One region of the Priestia sp. TRN 1309 genome, then DNA from elsewhere that is predicted to be linked to it. Evidence: riboswitches for the same ligand, from Rfam matches in the RefSeq annotation. Region 1 holds a riboswitch; each other region holds the start of a gene.
The links. A riboswitch is a leader RNA that binds a small molecule or an ion and turns the genes downstream of it on or off. The one in region 1 is predicted to bind cyclic di-AMP.
Positions count from the first base shown of each region.

Region 1 (7,577 bases):
TTATACACAGAAAGGATGACAAATATGAATCATGGACCTTCTCTTCTTAAACAACTAAAATTATGGCATATCGTCGTGATAGGATTAGGCTACATGGCACCCATGGCCGTTTTCGATACATTTGGCATTGTAACTGAATCCACAGATGGCCATGTTTCAGGTGCTTATGCATTCACGTTGATTGCTATTTTATTCACAGCCATTAGTTATGGAAAAATGGTAAAAGCTTTTCCTGGAGCTGGTTCTTCTTATACATACGCACAGCAAGTAATGAATCCAAGCATTGGTTTTTTGGTAGGATGGACGGCTCTTCTTGATTATCTATTTCTACCGATGATTAATGCACTTTTGACAAATATTTACCTAAGCTCTCTGTTTCCAGGTGTTCCAAAAGCCGTATGGATTATCAGCTTTGTGGTCATCATGACCATAATGAATATTTTTAGCGTTCATTTAACCGTTTCTTTTGGTACGCTATTAGTTGCTTTTCAAATTTTAGTAGCTATCATCTTTATTATTTTAAGTGCTACAACTCAAGGGCAAGAGCTATCATTTAAACCGTTTATAAGTGAATCGGCTTCTATATCTCTTTTATTAAACGGAGCAGCTATTTTATGCTTTTCTTTTTTAGGGTTTGATGCTGTAACCACCATGGCTGAAGAAACACTTAAGCCTGAGAAAACCATTCCCAAAGGGATTCTCATTATTGCATGTACGGGAGGCGCCTTATTTATTACGGTTTCTTACTTTGCTCAGCTTCTTTTCCCTTCAGCCTCTTTGTTTCATGATTTAGAAGGTGCATCGGCTGAAATCGCTTATAAAATTGGCGGCCAGCTGTTTCAATCTATTTTTGTAGCAGCAGCCTTAACATCAACTATTGCTTCTGGACTTGTCTCACATATGAGTGCATCAAGACTTCTCTACGCAATTGGGAAAGATGGTTATCTGCCACGGAGAATTTTTGGCTATATTCACCCTAAAACAAAGACGCCTGTTTGGAACGTAGTCATTATTGGTGGTCTCTCTTTAATTTCACTAAGTCTGTCTCTTGAAAAAGCTACCTCTTTAATTAATTTTGGTGCTTTAATTGCGTTCAGTTCAGTTAACATAGCGGTTTTTATCCATTATTTTATTCAACAAAACAAACGATCTCTCAGTGGATATATTTCATATGTACTTATGCCTTTACTCGGCAGTTTATTTTTATTTTTTATGTGGCTTAACTTAGAAAAAACATCCTTATTTATCGGTATTGTATGGAGTATAATTGGAATTATTTATTTACTGATTGCCAGACGAAAAAATACTATTACCATTCCTACTTTTCATTTTGATTAAGGAAATAGGCTTAACACACCTCGACATATTTCCCCAGAAATAATGTCGAAAAAAAGTAATTAAGACATAAACAAATCAATCCCATCTACACACGAACAAAAAGGTAAACGATCTAATATGAATCGCTCGTTACACCGCTGTTGATTTCCGTGCAAGGCTTCGCTTTCCGCGGGCGGCCGTTGAGCCTCCTCGTCGCTTGCGCTCCTGCGGGGTCTCATCTGTTCCGCTTTTTCCGCAGGAGTCTTCGCCTTGCCCTCCAATCAACACCTAGAGGCAACTAAATACATGAAAGCTACATTTACTATATCAATAAAAAAATCCGAACGTATTTGATTCTCAACTAAGAATCAAACTCGTTCGGATTTTTCTTCAACTAAAATACTTTCATACCAGCCTATTTTTATTTTTTAGATTGTGAGACTTTTTCTAAAATGCGTCTTTTACGGTAAAGCATCATTCCAACTTCTCCTATATCGCTAATCGCTTGTTTGTTAATATACGCCCCAAACACCATCCCTGCTATAGGAATCATTTGAAATAGCTTTTTCCATCCCAAGTTGTCTCTATAGGTTAGAAACACTTCTCTCCAACCTTGGAGCTGCTGCAAGCTCCGCGTTCGATTGCCGCTTGCTAATTCTTCTAAAATCGCACGCTTTCCTACAATATCAGAGGATGAAAACTGCATGCATTTGACCATAAAAATGCGTTCCTCTTGCTCAGTGGGATCGTAACCATAAGAAACAGCCACTTCTTGCAGTGTCTTAAGCGTAAGTCCCAATACAAAAGGAATATCAATCGCCAGTGTGAAAATTCCACCTACTCCGGTTGTAGCTCCTTGCAGCTGCGCATTCTTTTTTCGGACTTCAATAAAATACTCCGCCAACTCATCCATTTCCTGCAGAGATAAATGCTGAACATCCTCTATTGACAGCTGCTTATTTTCTTGTAATTGGGCTGATGCTTTCTCTAGCGTGGCAGACGTATTAGCTAAATACTGGCCTCCATTATCAACATACTTAGCAATTTCATCTAATAATTTTTCTATTTTTTGATGAATGAACTTTGGCGTTACTTTATCTAAAGCTGAAAAAGGCAAGCGAGCCAGCCGCTCCCAGAAAAAAAGTCCTTTTTGGTCTTTCTCCCACTTTTCAATTTTTCGCAATTCTATTCTCAATTGTTCATGCTCTGACATATCCTCACTCTTTTCCTCGATTTATCAGCTCTGTCCTACTTGTTTATTCCGCACATATTTAATGATGAAAAACAACGCAATTAAAACAACAATTCCGATTCCAATAGGCTGCATGTATTGAGATACAATCGGACCCACCTCTTTCCACTTAGGTCCTAACTTATATCCTAAATATACGTAAATAGCCGTTACTGGAAGCATCGCAACAAATGTGTAAATAGAAAACAGCCATACATTCATTTTTGCCATCCCGCATGGAAAAGAGATAGCCGTACGCACTCCTGGAATAAACCGTCCAAAAAAAGCGACCCCGCTGCCGTACTTATTAAAAAAGCGATCGGCAGCGTCAATTTCTTTTTCTTTCACCAAAAAATATTTTCCATATTTTAAAACTAGCGGTCGTCCACCGTAACGTCCCAGTGCATAAAGAGTCAACGGTCCACACACACCGCCTACTGTACCTGCAAGGATAGCCAGATACAAGTTCATATCACCTTGGTACACCCAATACCCTACTAAAGGTAAAACAAGCTCTGCGGGGACAAACTCAAACGTTAATGCTAAAATTACGCCAAAATAAGAGAGCTGTTTTAGCGCTTCAATTAAAGAAAGTAAAACCGACTCTAACAAAAATTCTCCTCCTCATGTCATTAAATCTAAGACTGCAAAACTATAATTTAGCCGATTGATAGATAAAAACCAACGCGACATAGTTTTTTCCTTTCCCTCTTTACGTATGACGTACTACAAAAGTTTCAATAAAAAAAAAGCGCTAGTTTTATCCAGCGCTTTTATAGTTTAAAGTTAATTTGAATAATACCTACTTTACGAAGAGCATCGTATAAAATAACTAAAGCCGGTCCTAAAAACAACCCGACAAAACCTAAAAGTTTAAATCCAATGTACAAACTAACTAATGCAGCCAAAGGTGAAATACCCATATTTGTAGAAAATACTTTTGGTTCTACTACACGTCTTACTACCGTAATGACTCCAAATAGAATAAATAAGCCGATTGCTAATGAGTCATGTCCTTGCGTAAGAGCAAAAATCCCCCATGGAACGAGCACCGAGCCTGTCCCAAGGATTGGTAAGATATCGACAATTACAATTAATAAACTAAGCAGCGCGGTATACGGAACATCTAATAGCCAAAGCCCTACATAAGCCATTACAAACGTCATGACACTTAAAATAATTTGTGCCTTAATAAAACCAACCCCCGCTTGGATAAGCTGAGTGATGACAACTTGTAGCTTATATTTCGTTTCTTCTGTTAAAAATGACTTAATTTTATTTTTAATAGCAGGCAGCTCAAGGCTGATAAATACAAGCGCTACTAAATAAATAAGAAACTCTAGTAGAAACCCAGGAACAGTAGCAGCAAAGCTAATGATGATTTCCACGGTACTTTTTAATAGAGAATCTAATGAATTTACGGTTTTTTCAAGCGTGCGCTCGATAGAAGAAATCACTTCTGTAGGAAGAGCGTTTGAATAGTATTTCCACTTGATAATAGTTGGATAAATCGCGGTTTCATAGATTTCTTTTACAAATGAAGGCGCTATCTTTGAAAGAGCAACCACTTGCGTAACGATTGTCCGAACAATAAAAAATCCAATAAGTATGAGCGAAACAACATATAAAATGAAGGTCATAAGCACTGCGTAGACTCTCTTCATTTTAAAAGATTGATGCAATTTTTGAACAATACCCTCAAGCGCTAATGCTGTTAATAAAGCAAACACAATCGGTAAACTGTAAGGGATTAACAAACATACGATTACTATCGAGGCGATGACCCATATTCGCTTTTTCCACATACTCTACTATCCCCCAACTAGCTAAGCTATCTCTATATTTATTGATAAAGAAAGGAACCAGTGACTGCTTTTATGTAAGAATAAAATTTGGATATATTTATACCTGATGTTACATATTATAGGGTCAATTTCCATAATAATAAAGGAATTATTATGAAAAAAGCTACTTATTCTAATTTTTTGAATAGAATAAGTAGCTTTTTAATTTATAAATTAGCCGGCTCTCATGACCTCTGTACCTTTTTTAGGGTCAAATTTGCCTTCAGATTTAGACATCACAATTGCTGCTAGTGTGTTTCCTACTAAGTTAACAACCGTACGTGCCATATCCATGATTCTGTCTACTCCCGCAATGAAGGCTAATCCTTCTGCCGGAACGCCGATTGTTCCAAGAGTAGCCAGTAATACAACAAATGATGTTCCTGGCACCGCAGCCATTCCTTTAGATGTAACCATCAATACCAGAATGAGCGTCAGCTGTTGAACGATCGTTAAATCAATACCATACACCTGCGCTAAGAATAACGCTGCAATCGCTTGATAGAGAACAGAACCATCTAGGTTAAATGTATAACCAATTGGTACAACGAACGATACGATAGCTTTTGGACAGCCCATCTTTTCAAGTTTTTCCATAATTCGCGGAAGAACTGTCTCAGAACTAGATGTACTGTATGCTAACAACAGTTCATCTTTCATATAGCGGAATAAGTGGAAAATGTTAATTCCTGCCCATTTCGCAATTCCTCCTAATACAACAAGTAGGAAGAAAATTAACGCTAAGTAAACTAAGATAACAAGCTTTCCTAATGAAAGGAGTGACTCTAAACCGAATTTCGAAACTGTTACACCAATTAAAGCAAATACTCCAATCGGAGCCACTTTCATTACTAGGTTTACCACGTGAAACATTGCGTGAGAAACGCCGTCAAAGAATTGAACAACAGGCTTTCCTCTTTCTCCAATTGCCGCTACTCCAAGTGCGAACAATACTGTAAAGAAGATAATTGCTAGCATGTCCCCTTCAACAATTGACTGGAAAAAGTTTGTCGGAACAATGTGTAAGAACGTTTCAGCCACTGACTTTCCTTCTTGCTGTTCGGATGTTTCAACGTATTGTGAAATATCACTCTTCTGTGCTGAATGAATGTCTACACCTTGTCCAGGGTGAAAAATATTAGCAATCAATACACCGATTACAATTGCGAAAGTTGTAATAATTTCAAAATAGAGAATGGTTTTAACGCCAAGCTTTCCGACCTGTTTACCGCTACCTGCTCCTGCAACTCCAACGACTAAACTTGAGATAACAATTGGAATAACAATCATCTTAATCAATCTTAAGAACAAGTCTCCCAGCGGCTGCAGGTATGTTACTACACGCGGATCGTTAAACCAAATTACTCCTACAAGAACACCGAGGATTAAACCGGTAAAAATCTGCGTAGCCAAACCAAAACGAATTTTTTTCATAGATGTACCTCCCCAAAGATGTATGACATTTGTATATACTTTTCTGAAAAAACAAAAAAAGACTATTCTTAAGAAAGAACAGCCTTTTACTTACGCTATTTTGGGCTCTTTCTCTCAATAAAGCAAACGAGGTTAACTGTCGGATTCGGAATTGAGAGTTTCCTACCTTTTGTAAGGATTCACCCCAAGGCAGCTTTACTGCCGATAATGATTCCCCCGCTCTATACGATTAAGCTTATTATTCAATTTTTATAAAATTAAAACGATCTATACGTTGTCATACGTTTTTTACAGTCAATAAAACTAAACAGAAGTCTTACTTTTACTTAACTTTATACTGCACAAATATTAATTTACTATTTTTCGACACGTTTTGTCAATACCCATGTTTATAAAACGCTTTCAAAAGACAATAATATATATTTATGCAAAAAAGCTATTGCAATGTTGCAATAGCTTTTTCTTGCTTTTTAAGTCTTTATCAGAAGTTTAAATGGCTATAAAATACGCTTATTTATTTTATAAAAATACAAAATATAGAATAGCCGCTAAGACAATTCGATAAATGGCAAACGGAACTAATTTAATGCGGTTGATTAATTTTAAGAAAAAGCGAATCGATATAAGCGCAAAAATAAAGGCGCTGATAAAACCAGCAATAAAAAACGGTAGTGCATCTGATGTGAAATACTGCCAGTTTTTAACCAATGAAAGTCCACTTGCTCCTGCCATAATTGGCACTGCCATAATAAATGTAAAATCTGCGGCTGCCTTATGGCTCATTCCAAGAAGAACCCCTCCTGAAATCGTTGAGCCTGAACGAGAAAAACCTGGCCAAAGAGCAATACATTGAAACAGTCCTATACCTAGTGCTTGTCCATAAGACATTTGGTCCACCGTCTCTACACGCGGACGTTTAGGTCCAAACAAATCTGCTAGAATCATTAATACAGCTCCGACCACTAAGCCAATTAGCACCGTATTTAAAGAAAACAAATGTTCATCAATGTAATCATCAAACAAAAGTCCTAACACTCCTGCGGGTAACAAACCAACAATTACTTGCATTAAATTTAAGCGATTTGTCGGTCCAATTGCAGCAGCTGGTTTTTTTCCCAATCCTAATAAATTAATAAAACGATCTTTAAAAATAACAACTACTGCTAAGATCGACCCTAGCTGAATAACAATCTTAAATGTATTAGCTACTGGAGATGAAAATAATTCTTTTGAATTTAACCACAGGTCATCCACAATAATCATATGCCCAGTTGACGAAACGGGAGCAAACTCTGTTAAACCTTCTACAATCCCTAAAATGATTGCTACAATAATTTCCCACATAAAGCTATGTACCTTGCCTTTCTTTCAAATTAATAAGCTTATCGCTTCGTTTTACATGCTCAACTATTTTCCTATTTTGACACTTGCTTTTTTATCATAATTGTTAAAACTATGAAATACAATGTGTATTTGCAAAAAGATAAGAATCTTTAATAATTTGTAATAAAAAGCTTACATGCTACAACCAAAAAACACGATATCAGCTTTTATTTATTTTAAAAAGCAGTCACTATGTTCAGTATAAATTCTGGTCCCTTAGCTAAAAATGAATCATCTAGACTATTTTTCTTTAGTGTAAAAAAATGACTAAATTATTATGTTTTTTCCATCCCCCTTTACTGTCATCTATCATTTTATTCCAATAGGGCTGACTTATACGACATATCCCCTAAGTAATTTGAAACTTT
Region 1 is NZ_JBOZGM010000011.1:14,622-22,198, forward strand. Features, by position in the region: gene ACRPLQ_RS25280 (APC family permease) at 25-1,338, shown strand; gene ACRPLQ_RS25285 (hypothetical protein) at 1,468-1,602, opposite strand; gene ACRPLQ_RS25290 (EcsC family protein) at 1,739-2,530, opposite strand; gene ACRPLQ_RS25295 (DedA family protein) at 2,555-3,160, opposite strand; gene ytvI (sporulation integral membrane protein YtvI) at 3,322-4,353, opposite strand; gene ACRPLQ_RS25305 (cation:dicarboxylate symporter family transporter) at 4,567-5,826, opposite strand; cyclic di-AMP (ydaO/yuaA leader) riboswitch at 5,933-6,072, opposite strand; gene ACRPLQ_RS25310 (undecaprenyl-diphosphate phosphatase) at 6,346-7,170, opposite strand.

Region 2 (7,577 bases), on a different contig from region 1:
TTCGCTGTTTTGGAGATAGCATTTTCACATTAAAATTGTTAAATATTTTTTATTCTACTGGAACCGTTATTTTTATTTATCTAATTGGCGCTAAAGTATTTAACGAACTTGCTGGGAGAATGGCAGCTTTCCTATATGCGTTCTACATTCCGAACATTCTCTACAGCTCAGTGTTAACCAATCAGCATTTAGCTACTTTTTTATTTTATGCAGCTTTTTACCTTATTATAAAAAGATTTGCTCATAACAAGTTTAGCTGGCTTTATATTGGTCTTCTATTGTCGTTAGGAAATTTAATGCGCCCTCTGGGACCCATTATTATCGTTGCTGTTTTCATTTATTTCATCTTGCAAATTCTTCAACCTTACATTAAAGCGAAGGATGCTGCTGAGTTAAAAACTCGTCGAAAGAAAATAGGAAAAAACCTCGTAGGCGTACTGGCTACTTTTTTTATTGCAAATGCGCTGATCAACTACTCTTTTGTAGCGAGCGGTATTTCTAAATATCCTTTAAGTAACAGAGATCCTTTATGGAAATTCGTTATTGGCTTTAATTATGAAACAAGCGGTTCTTATTCTTCAGAGGATGCTAGTCGTTTTATGGGTATGCCAATTGGAGAAAAACGAGCTGAAGCAGAAAAAGAAGTAATTAAAGAGCGTGTAGCAGATAAAGAGCAGCTTTTAGATCTCTTTCACATTAAATTCCTGAATATGTGGGGAGGAACGGATGCATCTACATTTTGGAGTATTTCATTAACTCCTCAAGAAGATGTACCTTTTAATAAAGAGAAATTAATTAGTGCTGCTCAAATTTATGAAAGAATCATTTACGTTTCAACTACTATTCTTTCCATTATTGGACTTATATGTTTATTCCTGAAAAAGCAGGATAAATATCCGTATACACTGTTTTTATTACTAATCATAGGATACGTTCTTATTCACTTGCTTATTGAAATTCAAACTCGCTATCGATTCTTTATTTTTCCAAGCTTTATGCTGCTCGAAGGGTTTGGTATTTCAGTGATTCTATCTTATTTACTAGTACGATTTACTAAAAATAAGCCACAGGCAAAATCTGAAGAGATAAATTAAATGGAAGGGATTATGCAACCGTGATAAAATTCCTGAAATTCGGATTCGTAGGTATAATGAATACCCTGCTCACTATTATCAGTTACTTAGCACTCATTCATTTTGATATGAATTATATATTGGCTAACGTACTATCCTATTTCATTGGCGTCATAAACAGCTACTATTGGAACAAATCGTGGGTGTTTCAAGCAACTGTACATAAATGGATGTTAGCTCAATTTTTCATCGTAAACCTTATTACTTTAGCAATTAATACATCTTGCTTATTCCTTCTTGTACACTATACACCTGCTAATCCGATAATTGGACAACTGTTGTCTACTTGTATAGGAATGTTTTTTAATTTTTTTCTTAATAAAATATGGACGTTTAAGCACACAAACAATCACTCGATAGGAGGTAAAGCATGAAAGAACTAATTTCAATCGTGGTACCTATGTATTTTGAAGAAGAAGTAGCTAATGAATGCTATAATCGCTTGCTTTCCGTCATGCATGAAAATCACATTAACTATGAATTCATTTTCGTCAATGACGGCAGTACAGACCGAACAATTGAAATCTTAAAGGACGTAGCAGCTATGGATTCTAACGTAAAAATTATTGATTTTGCCCGTAATTTCGGGCACCAAACTGCCGTCACAGCAGGTATTGACTATGCTCAAGGTGATGCTATCGTAATTATTGATGCTGACTTACAGGATCCGCCTGAAATGATTCCTGAATTAATTGCTAAATGGCAGCAAGGCTATGAAATTGTATACGCAAAGCGCAAGAAGCGAAGCGGAGAGACCTTTTTTAAATTGACAACGGCTAAGTATTTTTATCGCTTTTTAAATTATATGTCCGATATTGAAATCCCAAAAGACACGGGAGATTTTCGTATTATCGACCGAAAAGTTGCGGACGTATTCAAAAAAATGACTGAACGCAATCGTTTCGTAAGAGGAATGATGTCTTGGATCGGCTTCAGGCAAACATATGTAGAATATGAGCGCGATGAGCGTTTTGCTGGTGAAACAAAATATCCTTTAAAAAAGATGATCAAGTTTGCTTCAGATGGAATTATTGGGTTTTCAACGAAACCTTTACGTTTAGTAATGGTTATTGGCTTGTTATCAGTTTTTGTATCACTTCTCGTTTTAAGTTATTCGATTGTTGTTTGGCTGATAGGTGAAAATATTCAGCCTGGCTGGACTTCGATTATGGTAGCTATCACTTTCTTTAGCGGTATTCAGCTACTTGGTTTAGGTCTAGTGGGACAATACATCGCAAGAATTTACGATGAAAGTAAAAATAGACCTATTTACGTTGTACGTGAAACTATTAACTTTTCTGCGGCTTCAACAGATTCTCAAAACGTGCGTGAAAAAGTATATAGCTAAAAAAACAAGGAAGAAAACAACTGTTTTCTTCCTTGTTTTTTATTCTTTTTGAAGCTGTAAATCGCTTGTCACCCAGTCAGGAATTCCATCATCTTCATCAAATTCAATAATGACATCCGTTATTCCTTTTTCCTGTAAAATACGATTTTCGAGACGATCTTTAATATCATCCGCTTCTGCTACTGTTAAAGAAGGATCAATTTCTACTTTTAATTCAACGTGAAGCTCTTCTCCTTCTTTCATCACCATTAACGTTTGAATATCACGCACTTGTACATCTTGCATAACAATGGCGCCAATTTTCATTTCCATTTCTTTATCTGCTTCACCAAGCGCTCCAGCAGCGTTATCTAAAAATACTCGTCCTACTACAAAAAACATCATAAGACCAATTAGCATAGAAGCAATTCCTTCAGCTTGATGAAAAGGCGTAAACCGCGAAATAAAAACGGCGATTAAAGCCAATACGCCTCCTCCAGTGGCTACCAGATCTTCCATAAAAACAAGCTTAGTTGCTGGCTTTGCTTTCTTTAGATGAACAAAGCTTTGCGTAAAAACATTGACCTCTGCAGTATTCATTCCGACATCGTGCAAAATTTCTTTCATTGCCTTAAAGAGGACAAACATCTCAAGTAATACCGAGATGCCAAGTACTGCAATATTTAAGATAAAGCCTGAAGACTTCGTCGGATGAAGAATATGATGATACCCTTCTTTAATCGTTTCAAATGCCATAATTCCTACTACAAGAACCGCTCCTAATAAAACGAGATTAACCAATCGTCCAAATCCGTTTGGAAATCGTTTGGTCGGAGCTTTTTTGCTTAATGCTGAACCTATAAAAACAAAGAACTGATTTGCTGCGTCTCCTAAGCTGTGCATCGTCTCAGCAAACATCGCTACATTTCCCGTTAAAGCAAAAGCAATCCCTTTAATAATGGATATAATGGTATTAACTATAGCGGCCATCATGGCCGATTTATTTCCTTTTCGCAATAACTTAATTAATTCACTCATGCAATCCCTCCGTTTGTGCCTTTGATGAGATTCAATTATGGTTAGTGTATGTGAATTTAAAAATTAAAAACCTCCAACATATAAGTTGGAGGTTTTTAGTCATGTTTCATTATTTTTTAAAACGATAAGGTACCGTTGTAACGATTACGTTTTTACGGTAAAGCAAATGTGCTTTTAACAGCAGACTGGACTGATTATGAAGGATGTTTTGCCAGCTTTTTTTCGTGATGAACTGCGGAATAACAACCGTAATAGCCATATTATTTTCCCGGGCTTTTTCTTCAGCCATATCGATGAATCGAAACAGCGGACGCACAAGACTGCGGTATTGAGAGTGAAACGTAACAATACGAATATCAGGCTGCCACTTTTCCCACTTCTCTTCCATTCTCTTTTCGCTTTCTCGGTCAAAAGCAACGTGCACCGCAATAACGGTATCACCAATCGTTCTTGCATAGTTCAATGAATTTTCTACTACCTTTGTCATTCCTGCTACAGGAACAATGACCACACTTCCTTCAAGCTTTCCAATCTTTTCTCCTTGCTTAATACGAAGCTGCTCTCCTACTGCTTCATAATGCGTATGAATGCGATGAAAAATATAAACGATAACCGGTAAGAAAACGAGCACGGACCATACTTGTGAAAACTTCGTTGTAAACAAAATGATTAGCACCGTTAAGGTAATGAGGGCACCAATTAAGTTAATGGTTAGCTTTCCTTGCCAGCCGGCCGGCTTTTCTCTAAGCCATTTGACAATCATGCCTGTTTGAGAAAGCGTAAATGGAATGAACACTCCAACTGCATAAAGAGGAATTAATTGTTCCGTCGCTCCTTTAAAGGCGACAAGTAAGACAATAGAAGCAATTCCAAGGGTCACAATTCCATTTGAATAGCCTAGTCGATCGCCGCGAATTTGAAACATTCTTGGCATGTATTTATCAGACGATAAGTTTACGGCAAGCAAAGGGAAAGCTGAAAAACCCGTATTCGCTGCTAGCACTAAAATCAGAGCTGTGGTGCCTTGAATAAAATAATAAAACCCATTTCGTCCAAATACACTCGATGCAATTTGTGATACAACCGTTTCATCTGCTTTTGGAGAAATGCCAAGCCAATAAGCTAAAAACGTGATGCCAGAAAATAAAACGGCTAAAATACCGCCCATCAGCATTAATGTATGAACAGCATTTTTTGCACCTGGATCTTTAAAGTTAGGCACTGCATTCGAAATAGCTTCTACACCAGTCAATGCCGAACAGCCTGATGAAAAAGCTTTTAATAATAAAAACAAACTAATACCTGGCACCACGGTACCGAGAGATGTATGAAGCTCAGGTGAAACTTGACCTGTCACTATTTTGAAGAAGCCCACCGCTATTAACAAAATAAGAGCAATCACAAATAAATAAACCGGATAAGCTAAGACAGAAGCGGATTCTGTTACACCTCGTAAATTTAAAACCGTAATAAAAATCACCAGCAAACACGCAATTACTACGTTATAGTGATGCAGCGTTGGAAAAGCCGAAGTTAAAGCATCGGTTCCTGCTGAAACACTCACGGCAACTGTTAAAATATAATCTACTAACAGTGATCCCCCAGCGATAAGTCCAGGATTTTCTCCTAAATTGGTTTTCGAAACAATATAAGCTCCTCCGCCTTGCGGATACGCATAAATAATTTGACGATATGAAAGAATTAAAGCCGTCAGCAGCACCAATACCCCAATCGCAATTGGAATCGAATACCAATAGGCAAGCACGCCCACTGTTGCAAGGACAATCAAAATCTGTTCTGTTCCATAAGCCACTGAAGATAAGGCATCTGATGATAAAATAGCCAGCGCTTTAAGCTTACTAAGCTTTTGATCGCCTAACTCTTTTGTTTTGAGCGGCTTTCCAATCAATAATCTCTTGAGAACTGAATAGTTCACGTAATTTCCCTCCGATGATTGCTTAGCTACTATTCACTGTTCGTTGCTAAGCTCCGTTACAAGTTCATGAATAAGTGATATTATCCCTAAAAAATACCTTTTTATGTTAAAAAAGCGCACAAAAAAAACACTAAGGGTTCTCAGCGTTTTTACACAGCTTAAACCTCCTCTCCAAAACGCTTATGGGGTTAGCTGTCGGATTCGGGCTATGAGAGTAGCCCTACCTTTTAAAAAAGGATTCACCCCAAGTGACCATGCACAAATTTGGGTCCCCCACTTCTGACGAATTAAGCGATAACAGGTCAATATAATTTTCGGTTAAAGGGTATGATTGATAACAAGTTTCTTTCATAACTATCCTTTGTTCTTAGATAATATACTCCCGTACAAATGGTTTGTAAAGCATTATTTTACGTAAACGATAAAATAGTACTTAAGGCGCTTTTAAGGGGAAAACAAAAGGCCTTCTGCCTGCTTACAGAAGACCTGCTTTCTTTAACTTTTTGCTTTTAAAACGGCTGCTAGCTTGTTTTTCGTTTGAGGACCATAAATGCCATCTACATCATAAGGAAGATACACAAGCTGAAAACGTCTGACTGCATCTTTCGTTTGTACTCCATATATTCCGTCTACTGACCCTACTTTAAAATTAACCGCGTTTAATGCTCTTTGAATCTGTTTCACTGCTTCTCCAGAATCGCCTTGTTTTAAAATTCCATTGGGAAGTGGATATTGTTCAGAAGGTGGTGTTGGAGTAGGTGTTGGTGAAGTTCCTGAAGGAATAACAATTGTTTTTCCAACCTGTAGTGTTAAAGGATCAGAAAGCCCTGTATTCGCTTCTTGAAGCTCCTGTACTGTTATGCCGTACTTCTGTGCAATACTGTACAGCGTATCTCCTTGCTTAATTGTATACGTTTTTTCACCTGGTTCAGAAGGTGATGGATTTGGTGTCGGTGTCGGTGTTGGAGATGGCGATGGATTTGGAACTGCACGACGAGGTAAATTTAAATATACGGCAATTCCTTTTGCATACGATTCACCCATGCTTTTTAAAAAAGCTTCATTTTGAAGAAGTGCTGCATCGGCGCTCCTATCAATAAAAGCTATTTCAGTTAGTACTGCAGGCATATTTGTTAAGCGAAGCACCGCATAATTAGCTGATTTTCGACCGCGATTCGGATGATTATACGACAGCAGCGTTGGCTGTACTTGGCCGTGGACAATTGATTGAAACGTTTTACTGGCATTGCTAGCGCTTCTATAAACATAATCTTCATATCCTGTTCCTCCACCGGCATTTACGTGAATAGACATAAATGCATCTGCTCCCCACGAGTTAGCTTGAGAAGCGCGCTGAGATAACGATAAAAAAGTATCTGTGGTACGGGTGGTTTTAATCGTAAAGTCACTGTAGGTGCTATTTAAATAGCTTATTAAATATTGTTGAATTTTTAAAACTAAGTTTTTTTCATACAGTCCGTTCGCTCCAACTGCTCCTGCATCTGCCCCACCATGTCCTGCATCAAGATAGATTTTTTTCATATTACTTGTCCCTCCTTATTGTTAACATATGCATGAGGGAAAAAAGTGCTACGTATACTAGCCTACTTAGTGAAAAATTACTAAAAAAGGAGATTGAGACATAACGAAATCACTTCAACCTAAAAACGAACAAATGGGATAAATGCGCTAGTATGGATGGCTTGTTACATCGCTGTTGAATTCCGTGCAAGGCTTCGCTTTCCGCGGGGGGCTGGTGAGCCTCCTCGTCGCGTGCGCTACTGCGGAGTCTCACCTATTCCGCTTTTCCCGCAGGAGTCCCTCCAATCAACTGCTAGAAGCAACTAAATAGATGAAATCTACGTTCATCCTACCAATAAGAAAATCCGCACAATTCATCGTGCGGTTCCCTCCCCCTAACATACTTTTGGTCCAAATTCTATTCTGGTTGATTAAAGTATAGATCAGGAGGGTCTATTATTTATAACGTTAGGACCTATTTAAAAAGCAGAACGCCTACAACAATGAGAATAATCCAAATTGGAATGCTTATCAATATCCCTATCACTAAACCTTTAAAGAAATTTCCTTCTTTCATTTTTATTACATTCCTCTCCAACAGTATTTTCTAACGATACTATGA
Region 2 is NZ_JBOZGM010000001.1:415,014-422,590, reverse strand. Features, by position in the region: gene ACRPLQ_RS02140 (ArnT family glycosyltransferase) at 1-1,094, shown strand, start outside; gene ACRPLQ_RS02135 (GtrA family protein) at 1,115-1,507, shown strand; gene ACRPLQ_RS02130 (glycosyltransferase family 2 protein) at 1,504-2,481, shown strand; gene ACRPLQ_RS02125 (cation diffusion facilitator family transporter) at 2,521-3,498, opposite strand; gene ACRPLQ_RS02120 (APC family permease) at 3,608-5,434, opposite strand; cyclic di-AMP (ydaO/yuaA leader) riboswitch at 5,597-5,738, opposite strand; gene ACRPLQ_RS02115 (N-acetylmuramoyl-L-alanine amidase) at 5,930-6,976, opposite strand; gene ACRPLQ_RS02110 (hypothetical protein) at 7,133-7,282, shown strand.
Region 2: another riboswitch for cyclic di-AMP. It lies ahead of ACRPLQ_RS02120 (APC family permease); the one in region 1 lies ahead of ACRPLQ_RS25305 (cation:dicarboxylate symporter family transporter).

Region 3 (7,577 bases), on a different contig from region 1:
AAAACCGTGTTTAGCGCAATTTCATTTGGCGTTTTTTGACGCTCTGCTCCTTCAACAAGCGAAATCATTTTATCTAAAAACGATTCACCTTGCTCACACGTAATTTTAATTGTAATTTCATCGCTGACAACTCTTGTACCTCCCGTTACAGAGTTAAAATCCCCGCCTGCTTCTTTCATAACAGGTGCCGATTCCCCCGTAATGGCCGATTCATCAACGGACGCCAGTCCTTTAATAATTTCTCCATCTCCAGGAATCATTTCGCCTTGTGAAACGACGACGATATCTCCTTTTTTTAGTTGCGATGCCGAAACTTGTATCATTTGCCCATTTTCAATTTTATTAGCCGTAATATCCCCTTTCGATTGCTTTAATGAGTTTGCCTGTGCTTTTCCTCGACCTTCTGCTAATGCTTCTGCAAAATTAGCAAAAACAATGGTGAAAAATAACACGAGAGATACGGCAATATTAAAGCCTGCGCTTACTGTACTTTCTCCGAAAAGGTCTGGAACAACGGCTAAAAAAAGTGTAATAACAAACCCGATTTCTACTACGAACATGATAGGATTTTTTATCATTGTTCTTGGACTTAGCTTGATAAAAGCCTGTTTTAATGATTGAATAAAAATGGATGAAGCTTGTTTATCTACAGAACCTTGAATGGGACTGTTGTGATCCAATTCAATATTATTTGCAAAATTCCGTTTATTCATTATGATCCTCCGCTTTCTTGATTACAGTGTTAAATACTCAGCAACTGGCCCAAGCACAAGCACTGGGAAAAACGTAAGTGCTCCTACAATAACGGTAGTTCCAATTAAAATGCCGCTAAATAAAGACGTATCTGTTTTAAATGTTCCAGGTGTTTCGGGAACAAGCTGTTTGGATGCTAGTGAGCTCGATACCGCCAGCATCGTAATTAGTCCGAAGTAGCGTCCAATATACATAACGATTCCCGTTGAAATGTTCCAAAACGGCGTTGCATCACCGAGTCCTTCAAAGCCGGATCCATTGTTTGCTGCTGACGACGTAAATTCATACAGTGCCTGACTTAACCCGTGAAAGCCTGGATTTGATATACCTTCCATTCCTAAATGAGTGGTAAGTGCTACAGCTGTTCCTCCTAAAATTAGCAGCGGCTGCAAAATAAGCGTCACGGCGATTAGCTTCATTTCTTTTCCTTCAATTTTTTTACCTACGTATTCTGGTGTTCTTCCAACCATTAAACCTGATAAAAATACGGCGATAATGACGTACATCATGACATTCATAAATCCTGCTCCGACACCGCCAAATACGGTATTTAACATCATATTTCCAAGCGTTAACAACCCGGTAAGAGGCGTAAGAGTATCGTGCATGGTGTTGACTGCACCTGTTTCACTTGCTGTCGTCACGATGGCGTAAAGCGTCGACATGCCGACACCAAAACGGACTTCTTTCCCTTCCATATAACCGTTCGCTTCATTTAAATGAAAAGCATCAAGTCTTGGATTGCCGCCCCACTCTGTTACGAACGCTGTGCTTAAAATAACGATAAACAGCATACTCATCGCTACAAATAAGATGCGGCCTTGCTTACGCTGTCCGATCATTTTTCCGTATGTGAAAGGAAGTGCTGTTGGCAATAAAAGCATAAGGACGATTTGTAATACATTGCTCAACGCGTTAGGATTTTCAAATGGATGAGCTGAATTGACACCAAAAAATCCCCCTCCGTTGTTTCCTAGCTCTTTAATTGAAAGAAAAGAAGCAACTGGTCCCCTTGCTATTTGCTGTGTTGCCCCTTCTATTGTATGGGCAGTAACCGTTCCGCTTAACGTTTGAGGGACACCTAAAAACATAAATAAAATGCCTGTTATAAAAGCGATAGGAAGTAAAATACGCGTAATTGACTTTACAAAATCAACAAAAAAGTTTCCCATTTCTTTCCCTGCCAGCCCACGAATAAAAGCGATTGCTACTGCAAGTGCCGTTGCTGGTGCAGCAAACATCATAAATACAATGGCGGCCATCTGCGAGAAATAGGACAAACCTGATTCGCCGCTGTAGTGCTGCAAGTTCGTATTTGTCATAAAACTAATGGCCGTGTTAAAAGCAAGTGCCGGATCCATTCCTTTGATGTGGCTTGGGTTAAACGGCAGTACCCCTTGAAACCGGAAGATAAGGTACACCACAAAAATCATAAACGTATTCGCCAAAACAAGAGCAAATGCATATTGCTTCCACGTCTGATTAAGCCCTTTAATTCCTGCTGCTTTAAACATCACCGTTTCTATCTTTCCTATCAAGCTAGTGTTTTTATCGTTTGAAAACACATTCGCTATATAAATACCTACGGGCTTTGCAATAAGCGCTACAAAAACAAGCAGCAGCGCAACTGATAGTAGAAAAATCCCCACTTTTTATTCCTCCGCTTATTAAAATTGTTCTGGATTTAACAGTACATATACTAAATAAATTAAAACGAGAACTGAAATACCTAACAAAATGAACGACACTTTCACTTCTCCTCTCTTTCATCTACTACATGAGACGACCAGCAAATAATTCCGTACATAGCAGCTGTTAATATGACAAGCGTTCCAAGCATGATCATATCCAAGTTGCTCCCTCCTAACTGTTTCCTAACAAAAATGATAGCTTCTAAGTTTAGTGACGGTTTCTTTTCATAAAGCATCACGTCCAAAAAAGCTAACCGTGAGACGTGATGCTGATTTTTCCCACTAAAAAACCGCAGAAGAGAGTTCTCTTCCGCGGTTTAATGCACGACAAATAAGCCGTGATTCACACGAATTTTTTACTCCCAAAACGCTTACGGAGTTAGCTGTCGGATTCGGGTTATGGAAGTAACCCTACTCAGTTAAGAGATTCACCCCTAGTACATACGTACAAAATATTGGGTCCCCCGCTCATAATTGATTAAGCGTATCTTTGTTATTTAATTTTTAGACTTAATGCTGACTTTTACTGCTGCGTTTAAAACTTTGATTAGCCAACGTAGACAAATAGCGGTTTGCTAGATCAAAAGATTGCTGATCGCACATGGCCCGATATTCAATCATTTGAATCATTTGCTTAGATAAATGCATCCTGACGCTCCTTTCACCTATATTTTGAAAGGAGCGTACTATCCGCTGTTATAGAAAACGACCACGATTACACCATCCTCTCTCTTAACGCTTACGAAGTTAGCTGACGGGTTCGGGTCAAGAAAGTAACCCTACTCAATTAAGAGATTCACCCCTGATAATTGGGTCCTCCGCTCTTTCCTTCTCTTTCAGAAAAGACTCAGCGTTTCACAGTGGAACGTTTCATGAGAGTAATCTTACTCCTGTTAAAATTTACTGTCAACAACATTTTTTGAAATTTTAAAAGCTTTATTTTTCTATTTTTATTCATTATTTCAAAATAATAATTTCAGAAAAAAAAAAGCGTTCTTATCGAGGAGATAAGAACGCTTTTTTTAGCTCATTTTCTCAATTTCATTTACAAGAATTGAAATGGCATCCGTTTTTGTTGCTTCACGCATTGTACGCTTCATCGTACTTGCCTGCTGCTGAAGCTCATTTACTTCACGCAAAAACAGTTCTTTTGTTAACTGCTCTTCTTCTACAACCATACAGTAGCCTTTTTTCTTAAAGGATTGTGCATTTAAAATTTGATCTCCGCGACTCTGTGCTTTTGATAAAGGAATAATCATCATCGGTTTATGAAGAGCTAAAAACTCAAAAATGGCATTGGATCCACCGCGTGTAATCACATAATCAGTTGCCGCTAGAACATCAGGAAGCTGTTCGTTTACGTATTCTAACTGACGGTATCCTGACTCTTTTTCAAGGCTTGTATCAATATTGCCTTTTCCGCAAAGGTGTACAATTTGGAATTTCTTTTGCAGTTCAGGCAAAGACTCTCGAACGATTTCATTAATACGGCGTGCTCCTAAACTTCCGCCCATAATTGTTAAAATGGGGCGCTTATCATAAAAGCGTAGCCAGCTTTCCCCGTTCGCTGCGCTGCCGCTAAATAGCTCTTTTCGAATAGGTGAACCAACAACCTGCACTTTTTCTTTTGGAAAGTAGTTTGCGGCTTCATCAAAAGAAGTAAAAATTTTAGTGGCAAATTTCTGCGCAATTTTATTTGCCAGTCCCGGTGTTAAATCACTTTCATGAATGAACACGGGAATGTTTAAAGATTTAGCAGCCATTACCACAGGAACTGTGACGAAACCGCCTTTTGAAAAAACAAGAGAAGGCTTTAGTTTTTTCAGCACGCGACGTGCATCGCCAACCCCTTTTGCTACTCGAAATACATCTTTTACATTTTCCATATCTACGTATCGACGCAGCTTCCCGCTTGAAATCGCATGATATGGAACGTTTAATTTTGTAATTAATTCTTTCTCAATACCATTGTGAGAACCGACATAATGGATATCCCATTTTTCACTGTCTAATTCTTTCATGATGGCAATGTTTGGCGTTACGTGCCCCGCTGTTCCGCCTCCGGTAAAAACGATAACTTGCTTACTCATTTTTTCTTCCTCTCTTTGCATCACTTAATCGATCTGTTTTGACATCAATTTTTATCTAATCTTTTTATCATGCAATCTGACATGTAAAACGATGGTTTTATTATAGCATTTTTCTTTTTACATATGTATGATAAGGCGTATAAAAGCATGCTATACTTTTCATAAGGAGTGATGATAATGAACAAATCTGTACCTGCAGTAAAAGGTGACACAGTGGATTCCGAAACGCGCTGTACGCACTATCATACGGATAAAGATATTATCGCAATAAAATTTTATTGCTGTCATACATATTATCCATGCTATCAATGTCATAACGCACATGCGGATCACGACATTAAAAGATGGCCAACATCTATGTTTAATGAAAAAGCTATTCTTTGCGGAGTATGTAAACATGAGCTCTCAATTAATGAATATTTAACCTGTAACTCGACTTGCCCTCACTGTCGTTCTTCTTTTAATCCCGGATGCAGCCTGCATGGACACATTTATTTTGAACAAAAAAGCTGAACAAAACATCGTTCAGCTTTTAAAATAATTGCTCATCTATATTGATAATGGAAGGAAGCAGACCTGGGAACAGTTCCTCAAGTTCTTCTAAACGCAAGGAATAATAGTGCTGCGTACCTTCTATACGTAGTTTGATAATTCCAGCTTCGCGAAGTACTTTAATATGATGTGATAGCGTTGATTTTGATACATTTAATTTTTGATAATACGAACAGGTCTGCTCCTTTCTTGTCGCTAAACACTGTACAATTCGCAGCCGGTTAGGATCACTCAACGCATGTAAAATAGGCGTTAATTTAATTTCAGATTTCGGTGGTTGATAAGGTTTTCTCATGCTTAAAATATAACACAGCTTCTTTTGTGTATCAATGTTCGATAACTTTCGAACTAAATTCCTTGCACTGTTATTTAATCGGTGTTATAGTTTCATTGTTCGATGATATTCGAACTTATCTTCATTTTAATCGTAAATTGAATGAAAGATTAAAAACAAAACAAATAATATAAAGCACCATCATTATTAAAGGAGGAATCATCCATGATTCATTTACAAGCTTCAATGAAAGTTAACCCAGCAAAAAGAGAAGAATTTTTAGAAAACGTACAAGAACTAATTAAGCATTCTTTACAAGAAGAAGGAAACAGCAACTATCAACTATTTGAAGATGCTTTTACACCTAACACATTTATGATGATTGAAGAGTGGAAAAGCGAAGAAGCAATTCAAGCACACAATAAATCAGCTCATTTCCAAAGTTTTGTAGCATTTGCTCAAACTGGCGTACTTGTAGCACCTTTAGATGTAAAAACATTACAAGGCTAAAAATAACTTCTTTGAAAGGATGACGCATCATGAATGAAGCAATTCGTACAATTCAAGATCATCGTTCTATCCGTCAATATACAGACGAAGCAGTAAGCGACGAACATTTAGATACAATTATTCAATCTGCTCAGTCAGCCGCTTCTTCTATTAACGGACAGCAAGTAACTATTATTAGCGTCCAAGATAAAGAAAAGAAGAAAAAGCTTTCAGAGCTTGCAGGCAACCAAGCGTGGATTGACCAAGCTCCTCTATTTTTAATCTTTTGTGCAGATTTTAATCGTGCTAAGATTGCAGCTGAGCTTAACGATGCGCCTCTTGGCGTAACCGATGGACTTGAGTCAATTTTAGTGGGGGCAACCGATGCTGGAATTTCTTTAGAAGCAGCAACAGTTGCAGCAGAGTCACTCGGTTTAGGTACAGTACCAATCGGCGGAATTCGCAGAAAGCCACTAGAAGTCATTGAACTCCTAGATTTACCGGAATACGTATTCCCAGTAAGCGGTCTTGTCATTGGACATCCGGCAGATCATTCTGCGAAAAAGCCTCGATTACCACAAGCTGCTGTGCACCATCGTGAAAGCTATAATCATGACTTAAAGTCATTGATTCAAGACTATGATGCTGAAATGGCAGAGTATATGAAAAAGAGAACAAACGGTGCAGATGACCGCAACTGGTCACAAACTGTATCCGCTATTTACAAAACCATTTATTATCCAGAAGTTCGAGCGATGCTTGAAAAACAAGGATTTAAATTCGAATGATCAAAAGCTGCGATGTTCATCGCAGCTTTTTTTATCTACTTTAACAGCGTCCTGAATAGACTAAAAGTAATACTCGATAAATGAGGTGTTTGGATGGAGTTTATTTTAATTTGTAATTTTCTTTTAGGTGCAACGGCAGCGTTTTTATTGGTGCCGGCTTTTACAAAAAAGAACACCCTTCACGTGACTTTGCTGTCTCTCCTTTTCCTCCTTTCAATTGTTCCAACCTTTCTTCTCGCTAATCCACATATCGGCGTTTTACCTTGGGCTATTCGAGACGGTCTTCTATTGTTTTCCGCTTTCCTTTTCTTTTATCTAACCTTCACTTTAAGCAGATGGAAAACACTTTTGTTTTTTCTTCTCCTTTTACTGTCAATTGCTCCTCTTGCCTACGTCGTATATGATAACTTCACGCATACGTATATAGATGCCAATATCGGACTTGGCCTAGGCTTTTTATTGACGTGGCTCTTAACAACCTTGTACAATATTTTGGCTATTCTTCGATTTTTCCGTCAGAAATCTCAGTAAACACGTTAAAAGTTAACAAACAAACGAATAGTTGATTTTATTTAGTATACGCTAACAACTGCACAGTCCTTCTCTTTACATAAAGCTGTGTATACTAAAAAAGGAGTGATACTTGATGAAACGACTATTCGTAATGGTAGCAGTGATTGCCTTCTTGGCACTTAGCCGCATGTTAGTATTTGCCGCTGAAACACCTCCTGCTGCAGATGAGCGACCAGCTCAAAATGCAGAAGTTCGTATCGTTCATGCTTCACCGGATGCTCCAGCTGTAGACATTTTTGTGGATGACAAAGCTTTAGTAGAAGGAGCAAAGTTTAAAGATGTCTCCAACTCCCTGCCTTTGTCAGCTGGTTCTCATAAAGTAGAAGTATACGAAGCGAAGACAAAAGGAACAAAAGATTCCATCATC
Region 3 is NZ_JBOZGM010000002.1:2,178-9,754, reverse strand. Features, by position in the region: gene kdpB (potassium-transporting ATPase subunit KdpB) at 1-713, opposite strand, end outside; gene kdpA (potassium-transporting ATPase subunit KdpA) at 735-2,396, opposite strand; gene kdpF (K(+)-transporting ATPase subunit F) at 2,421-2,501, opposite strand; cyclic di-AMP (ydaO/yuaA leader) riboswitch at 2,799-2,939, opposite strand; gene ACRPLQ_RS07355 (hypothetical protein) at 2,955-3,092, opposite strand; cyclic di-AMP (ydaO/yuaA leader) riboswitch at 3,165-3,307, opposite strand; gene ACRPLQ_RS07350 (undecaprenyldiphospho-muramoylpentapeptide beta-N-acetylglucosaminyltransferase) at 3,467-4,534, opposite strand; gene ACRPLQ_RS07345 (CHY zinc finger protein) at 4,712-5,047, shown strand; gene ACRPLQ_RS07340 (ArsR/SmtB family transcription factor) at 5,067-5,381, opposite strand; gene ACRPLQ_RS07335 (putative quinol monooxygenase) at 5,586-5,870, shown strand; gene nfsA (oxygen-insensitive NADPH nitroreductase) at 5,900-6,637, shown strand; gene ACRPLQ_RS07325 (hypothetical protein) at 6,731-7,168, shown strand; gene ACRPLQ_RS07320 (DUF4397 domain-containing protein) at 7,284-7,577, shown strand, end outside.
Region 3: another riboswitch for cyclic di-AMP. It lies ahead of kdpF (K(+)-transporting ATPase subunit F); the one in region 1 lies ahead of ACRPLQ_RS25305 (cation:dicarboxylate symporter family transporter).

Region 4 (7,577 bases), on a different contig from region 1:
CATGAGCGGAGTTTCCCGATATTTTATTCCTCGAACGAAGTGCGCCAAACTTGAAGATGGATTTAATGTTAATGCCTGATGAAGAGCCCGGTCCATTTCTAAGTTCAATACCATTTTTTCAAAGATAATTGATTCTTCAATTTGCTTTGCTAAACAAACGGCTAAGTAACAGTACAAATCAGATGCTTGAGGTTTTTTCTTCATTTCTTGTTGAATTTCGCGCTTGATCTCTTTCCACTTTCCCTCTTCTAGCTGATTCATGACGTATTGTGCATGTATTCCCACCTGTTTGCCCTCCTTTTCCTCTTTATCATAAAGGATTTCTGCGCAAATGAAAAAAGTAAGTGTTCTTCATTCTTCACAAAAAACGTTACCATTAAAAAATAGGCAAATTTCTCAATCACTTAACCCAATTAGTACATAGGATATAGAGACTTTTATTAAAGGAGGTTACACATATGGGCGCAAAAGGCGGTTTTGGTTTTTCATTTATCGTTGTTTTATTTATCCTATTAGTAATCGTAGGGTGTTCTTGCTACTACTAATTTCTAGAGAGGATGAACATCATTCATCCTCTCCTATTTCAAAAAAAACCATGCTTTCGCATGGCTACATACCGATTAGATGAATGAGTAGAGGAACTCATTGTTCGGCAATATTGAAGAAATTTTTGGTTTTTACTTCCGCCTAGTATGCCCTTTTTGACGGGGGCTATGCGCAAATAAAGTTAACGTTTAAAAGCGAAAGCCAGACGCACCTACAATAACAAGTAAAACAAATAACACAACGATTAACGCAAAATTTTGTTTTCCCACGTACCATCCCTCACTTCCTGTTATCTGCTTTTAGTGTATGCAACAGCTTGGCAAAATGTTTAGGACAGGGGTGCGGATTTTTCCAATGAGAAAAACCTTCAAATTTCGCCAAAAAAAGTGAATCATATTTTTGTTTCTTTCGTTATATATAGTAAGAGATTTTTTTACTATAAAAAAGGAGGGGCTTTAATGCGCCGACATTCCAAATTGCCCATTGTTCTTGTTTTTGCCTTCTTTTTATTCATCGCAACTGTTTTGTGCGTAACCTCTTATATGTCTTGAACGTATAAATAATATAAAAAAATCGCCTCATCGAAGGCGATTTTTCTATCCTAGCATTATATCTTCGTTTGGATAGCGAACGGCTTCACGCTTTTGCTTAGATAATGAAAACGCAAGGGTTAATGGCCCCACTTTTCCTAAAAACATGATAAAGATAATAATCACGCGTCCAAAGTATGAAAGCTCAGGAGTTGCTCCCATCGATAACCCCACTGTTCCAAACGCAGAAACCACTTCAAACATAATTTTTATAAACGGCAGGTTTTCTGAGATATTTAATAGAAAAATGGCCCCAAACACAAACATAATCGAAATCATCGTAATGGCTAGTGCCTTAAACACATGAAGAGGAAGAAGCCGTCTCTTTAACAGCACAATATCTTCCCTGCTTCGTAAAAATGCCCATACAGAAAAGACAATCACCACAAACGTTGTTAGTTTAATACCTCCTCCTGTTGACGCACTTCCTGCACCTATGAACATTAACATAACCATTAAAAATATAGTGGAATCATGTAGACTTCCTATATCGATACTATTAAAACCTGCTGTGCGTGTTGTTACCGCTTGAAAATAAGACGCCCACACTTTGTCTCCTAATGACAAACTTCCAAGTGTATGTGAATTGCCGTACTCTAAGAAAAAAATAAAAAGCATGGCAATCACGTTAATGGCAAACGTGCTGATAATCATAATTTTTGAATGCAGCGTTAGTTTTTTATACGATTTTTTTACCCACATATCAGCAAGAACGGTAAATCCTAACCCACCAATAATAAACAAAAAGGAAATCGTTATGTTAATAATAGGATCTCCTACATACTGAACTAAGCTGTCAGATAATAGTCCGAACCCTGCGTTATTAAAAGCTGAAATTGAATGAAACAAGCTAAAGAATAGCCCCTTAGACCATCCGAATTCCGGAACCCAGCGTATCGCTAAAAAGATAAGTGCAACAAACTCAATTAAAAATGAAAAGATAAACAGCCTTTTAACTAGCAGGACAACTCCGCCGACGCTCGTTTGATTTAATGCCTGCTGAACGAGCATACGCTCTTTAAATCCAATTTTTTTACCTAGCATCATAAAAATCAGCACGGCAAATGACATAATGCCAAGACCGCCTATTTGAATTAACAGCATAATAATCGTTTGACCGATGACGGTAAAACGCGTACCTGTATCTACGACGGCTAAGCCGGTCACTGTCATAGCGGAAGTAGATGTAAAAAGGGCGTCTACCCACCTGATTGGCTCAGTAGTAGAAAAAGGCATCATTAATAAAAGAGCACCAATAATAATTCCTCCGCCAAAAATGGAGACAAGCAGCTGCGGCGGCGTAAGCCTAACAATTTTTTTTTTCATAAGTTAAACTCCTTCTTCTTCAAAACGGTTTAAATCGCGATTATGTCCGATAACAATCAGCATATCTCCTTGTTCAATTGTTTCATGCGCCGTAGGCGAAATCACCATTTCCCCGTCTTTTCGCTGAAAACCGATGATATTACAGCCGTACTTTGCACGAATATTTAAATCAAACAGCGTTTTATTATGAAGTTTCTTAGAAGCGACAATTTCAACAATACTATAGTCTTTAGACAGTTCAATATAGTCAATAATTTTTTCTGACACCACGTGATGAGCAATCCGCTTCGCAATATCGCGCTCAGGATGAATGACTTTGTCCGCTCCTATTTTCTCCAGCACTTTTTGATGATACATATTCACCGCTTTTACCCATACTTGCTTAACGCCCATATCTTTTAAAAGCATCGTTGCAAGCACGCTTGCTTCAATATCGTCTCCAAACGAAATAAGAGCATGATCAACGTTACGAATGCCTAGCCCTTTTAAGCTAGCTTCATCAATTGCGTTCGCTTGCACGACATATGTAGCTGAGTTGCTATATTTCTTTACTACCTCCTGATTGCGGTCAATAGCGAGCACATCCACATCCAAATTAGCAAACTCTTCAACCAAACTGCCTCCAAAACGACCTAATCCCAATACAGCAAACTGTTTTTTCATAATGTATTTATTCCTTTCTTCAACTGCTGTGTGTTCTCTTAGCTTATACTTTTTCTAAAAAATTACATGTTTTTCTTAAAAAAAGCGCAAAAAAACACAGGAAGGCTCCTGTGTTTTTTCACACTCTTCCCCCTCAAAACGCTTGCGAAGTTAGCTGTCGGGTTCGGGTTTTAAGAGTAACCCTACCTTTTTAAGGATTCACCCCGGAGCACAATATGTGCGTAAATAATGGGTCCTCCGCTCCGTAATGGATTAAGCGATTTTTATTCAAATGTCTATGATCTATTTTTTAGAATAATCGATTCGATTCATGATACGTTTCACTTCACGAAAGCTATCTTACTCCTGTGGATTTTGTCTGTCAAGATATTTTTAGGGAAGACATCACTTGCGCTGCAAACTGCAAAAATCATATAAATCTAAACTGACAATCAGTTTGTGAAATTGATCAAACAAATTAATAACGGCCAAAAGCTCTAATAGCTGCGTATCACTGTAAAATTTCTTTAATTGATCCATATCAGCATCCGTCAAATCCCTTGGACGCACTCGGTATACATCTATAAATCGAAACAGCAGTCGATCTTTTTCTTCCAGCTCTTTTTCTCTTAACACTTTTTGATTAAGCGTCTTATCGCCTACATATGACATGCTCATACACGTCTCACAGCCGTTAACACCTGCTAGATAAAGCCTGATTTTTTCCTTAGTCTCTCTTTTTACTATATCACTGTTCCAAAGCTTGTCGTATAGCTCATCATACAACCTTTTTACATCTGGAATTAAATTCAGTGCTTTTTCAAAATTTGTTCCCTCTTCGTTTGTTAACAAAACTCTTGCCATTTTTTACTCACTCCTTTTTAATTATTATAGTAAGAAAAATGGAGATTTCAGATAACAAATAAAACATATTATCTGCTATTACTAATCAAATGAAACATTAATATGAAAGAAGGTTTCCAATTGAAAATTGATGAAATTGATTTATCGATTTTGCAGGCACTGCAGCAAAACAGCCGTCTTTCCTTAAGAGAGCTAGGAAAACAAATTAACCTGTCTCCTCCTTCAGTGGCAGAGCGAGTAAGACAGCTAGAGAGCTTTGGTATTATAAAAGGATATACAATCGATATTGATTATGAAAAGCTGCAGTTGCCCGTCTCGTGTTTTATTGAAGTAACCATGAAAAACGGAGAGCACGAGCGTTTTAAACGATTTATTTCTCAGTATCCCTATGCTTTATTCTGTGAACGCATCGCCGGACAGGCTTGCTTCATTACAAAGCTTCAGCTTCCTCACCTGCACGTACTCGAGCAATTTATTAACGAAATTACACCTTATGCCAAAACGATTTCACACATCGCCCTTTCTCACGTGGAGATGTCTTCTGCATTATTGAGTCATTTAAAAGATGAAAAGTGATTGAAACATACGTTCACCGTACTAACGAAAAGATCCGAACGATTCATCGTTCGGATCTTCTTTCCACTAAACTACTTCTGTCCTAGCCTCTTTTATTCGTCCAAAAGCATAAAAAATAACCCTCCAAAGCTGGAGGGTATAAATTTTCCGAATAATGAAAGTTTTACAACTTCATTCTATCAGGTACCGACATTTCTGTCTACTTAAAAATGTAAAAGAGCTCTCTATTAATAGAAAGCTCTTTTACCTGCTTGTTTTTTGAAAACAATCAATCTATATAAAAGGGAACTACCTAAGGTTGAAAGTCACGTGAAACCTTGGCAGTTGATCCTGGATATACCGGTTGATATGATTCAAAACAAGTTCTTTCATCATTTCTTCTTTGACTTCTGATTCCGTTTTTTTATCTTTTTGTTTTAAAATAAGAATATAATAGACTTTACCCATTTTAATGGGCTTACTACACTCTCCGATGTGCTGTTTTTTTAAAACATCTATAAAAGAGGGAGATAGATTCGAAAGCTTTAGATTATCATCATTCTCTATTTTGCTGACGGTCTGGACATCAGCATATTTTTTTTGAACGTCTTGAAGCGATGTTCCTTTTTGCAGCTCAGCCGCAACGGTCTCGGCATCATGTAAAGTTGTAAAAGTTAGCTGCGAAAAAGATACGCGCGTTACATCATTCTCAATACGTGTATAGTAAGCGTCTAGTTCATCAGACGCAATTTGTTTACGGAAATATTCTTCTAATTTAAACTGATTTATTAGCTGTTTAGTTACATCGCTAGAACGAATGTGCAAGACTTCATAGCCTTGTTTTCTTGTATCTTCGTCATATGAACGTTTGATTTGTTTCCACATATCCTCGACTTTTTTCTGTACCGTGTCACTTGTCTTTAGATGCGAAATTAAGATTTTTTGCATGACAAGCTGCCGCAACAACTCTTTGCGGTAGCTTGTATCATTTAGCGGAGCATCGGGATTTAAGAACCCTTCAACTGCTAAAAAACGATTGAATTCAGCTCCTGTCACCTTTCCTCCTTCATACGCTGCCACTTCTTTAGCAGAAGATAGCTGACTAATTTCTACAGAAGGAAACATCGTGTTTGAATGCTTCCCTCCGCAGCCTGTTAAAAATCCGAACGCTGTTAATACTGCTAGCAGCAGCTTTAACGGTGCTGAACTCATCCATTGTTATCCTGCTGCTCTGAAAGCTTCAGAGAAATAGTTTGTTTTTTTCCATTTCGGTACACGTCTAATTTTACCGTGTCTCCTACTTTGCGTTTTGTGTATAGATATTGACGTAAATCACTGGATGTTTTGACTTCATTTCCATCGATGGCAACAATCACGTCTTTTGATTGTAAACCAGCATCAGAAGCAGAAGAGAATGGTTCAACCGTCGTTACGACAACTCCTTCAGACGTATCGCTTGTTAGGCCTAGCTGATCTTGTTTTGTTGCAGCTGAAAGCTGACCTACATCTTGAAGACCTACCCCCATATATGGACGCGTTATTTTTCCGTTTTTCATCAGCTGTTCAATTGTTGGCTGCACTTCATCACTTGGAAGAGCAAAGCCGATTCCTTCTACATTGTCTTCTGAAATTTTCATACTGTTGATACCAACTACTTCACCGGAAGAATTGATCAAGGCACCGCCGCTGTTTCCTGGATTAATCGCCGCATCCGTTTGAATTGCATCTACGTTCCAATTCTCTGAAATAGGGACAGAGCGTTTTGCTGCGCTCACGATACCTTGTGTGACCGTACGAGAAAATTGTTCACCAAGAGGGTTTCCGATTGCAAGAACCGTTTCACCCGCCACTAAATCTGATGATTTTCCGAACTTCGCCACTTGTTCAACATTTTTGTCGGACATTTCAAGCACCGCTAAATCCGTTAGCGCGTCAGCTCCGACAATTTTAGCTTTTTCTTTTTGTCCGTTTGAAAGTGACACTTCTACTTCGCTTGCGCCGTCAATAACGTGGTTATTAGTCACAACGTAGGCTTTTCCATTTTCTTTTTTGAAAATAACACCGGAACCCGTTCCTGCTTCTTGCGTTTGGGTATCTCCAGAAAATGGATTTGTTTGCTGTTGAATATTGTTCACGCCTACAACAGCAGCTGATACTTTATTTACAACTGAAACAAGATCTGACTGATTCACGGTTGTGCTTACTGTTCGAGGCGTTGTGCTCGTTGTTGTTGCCGTTTGAGTCTGCGTTGTTTGATTCGCTGTTTGCGTATCCGCTGAATCCATTAACCCTAGCTGCGGAGCGCCGTATAGCACAATTCCTCCCCCTAGCACTGCTCCCGCGATGGAAGATGCGATCACTGGAAATAAGCGTCTTCTTGGAGGCTGTGATGATGACGCAGGCTGATACTGATCGTAGCGCTGCTGGCGGTTTTCATATTCTTCTTTTCGTTCTTGCTCTCTTTCATAATCACGTGGATCCATGAAAAACACTCCTTTTAACGTAGCAAATTTTATGTTATCTATACTATAAAATAAAAGTTTGGGATAAGTATCAAAACAATGTGTGAAATTGTGAAAAATTTCTTTATAACAGCAAACACGTAGTATAATAGCGGGTACATAAACCTTTAAAAAAACGCGCATAGATGGCGCAATATGCTTTATTTACCTTAATTTTCATATATTCAGAGGAAGGTGTCAAATTTGAGCTTTACACTATATTTAGTAGAGGATGAACAAAATTTAAACGAAGTTTTAACCCTTTACCTTCAAAAAGAAGGCTGGGACGTTCGCTCATTTTTTAACGGCACGGACGCAAAAGAAATGATTGCAACTCCTCCGCACCTGTGGATTTTAGATATTATGCTGCCTGATATTGACGGGTATCAGCTCATTCGCGAAATCAAGCAGCAAACGCCACATGTGCCTGTTATTTTCATTTCAGCACGCGATGCCGATATTGACCGGGTTCTTGGACTTGAAATGGGCAGCGACGACTATTTATCAAAGCCTTTTTTGCCTCGTGAACTAGTTATTCGAGCAAACAAACTGC
Region 4 is NZ_JBOZGM010000001.1:599,166-606,742, reverse strand. Features, by position in the region: gene ACRPLQ_RS03105 (tetratricopeptide repeat protein) at 1-285, opposite strand, end outside; gene ACRPLQ_RS03100 (YjcZ family sporulation protein) at 459-545, shown strand; gene ACRPLQ_RS03095 (YjcZ family sporulation protein) at 735-815, opposite strand; gene ACRPLQ_RS03090 (TrkH family potassium uptake protein) at 1,143-2,462, opposite strand; gene ACRPLQ_RS03085 (potassium channel family protein) at 2,466-3,125, opposite strand; cyclic di-AMP (ydaO/yuaA leader) riboswitch at 3,250-3,394, opposite strand; gene ACRPLQ_RS03080 (carboxymuconolactone decarboxylase family protein) at 3,510-3,968, opposite strand; gene ACRPLQ_RS03075 (Lrp/AsnC family transcriptional regulator) at 4,089-4,544, shown strand; gene ACRPLQ_RS03070 (peptidyl-prolyl cis-trans isomerase) at 4,833-5,735, opposite strand; gene ACRPLQ_RS03065 (S1C family serine protease) at 5,732-7,006, opposite strand; gene ACRPLQ_RS03060 (response regulator transcription factor) at 7,229-7,577, shown strand, end outside.
Region 4: another riboswitch for cyclic di-AMP. It lies ahead of ACRPLQ_RS03085 (potassium channel family protein); the one in region 1 lies ahead of ACRPLQ_RS25305 (cation:dicarboxylate symporter family transporter).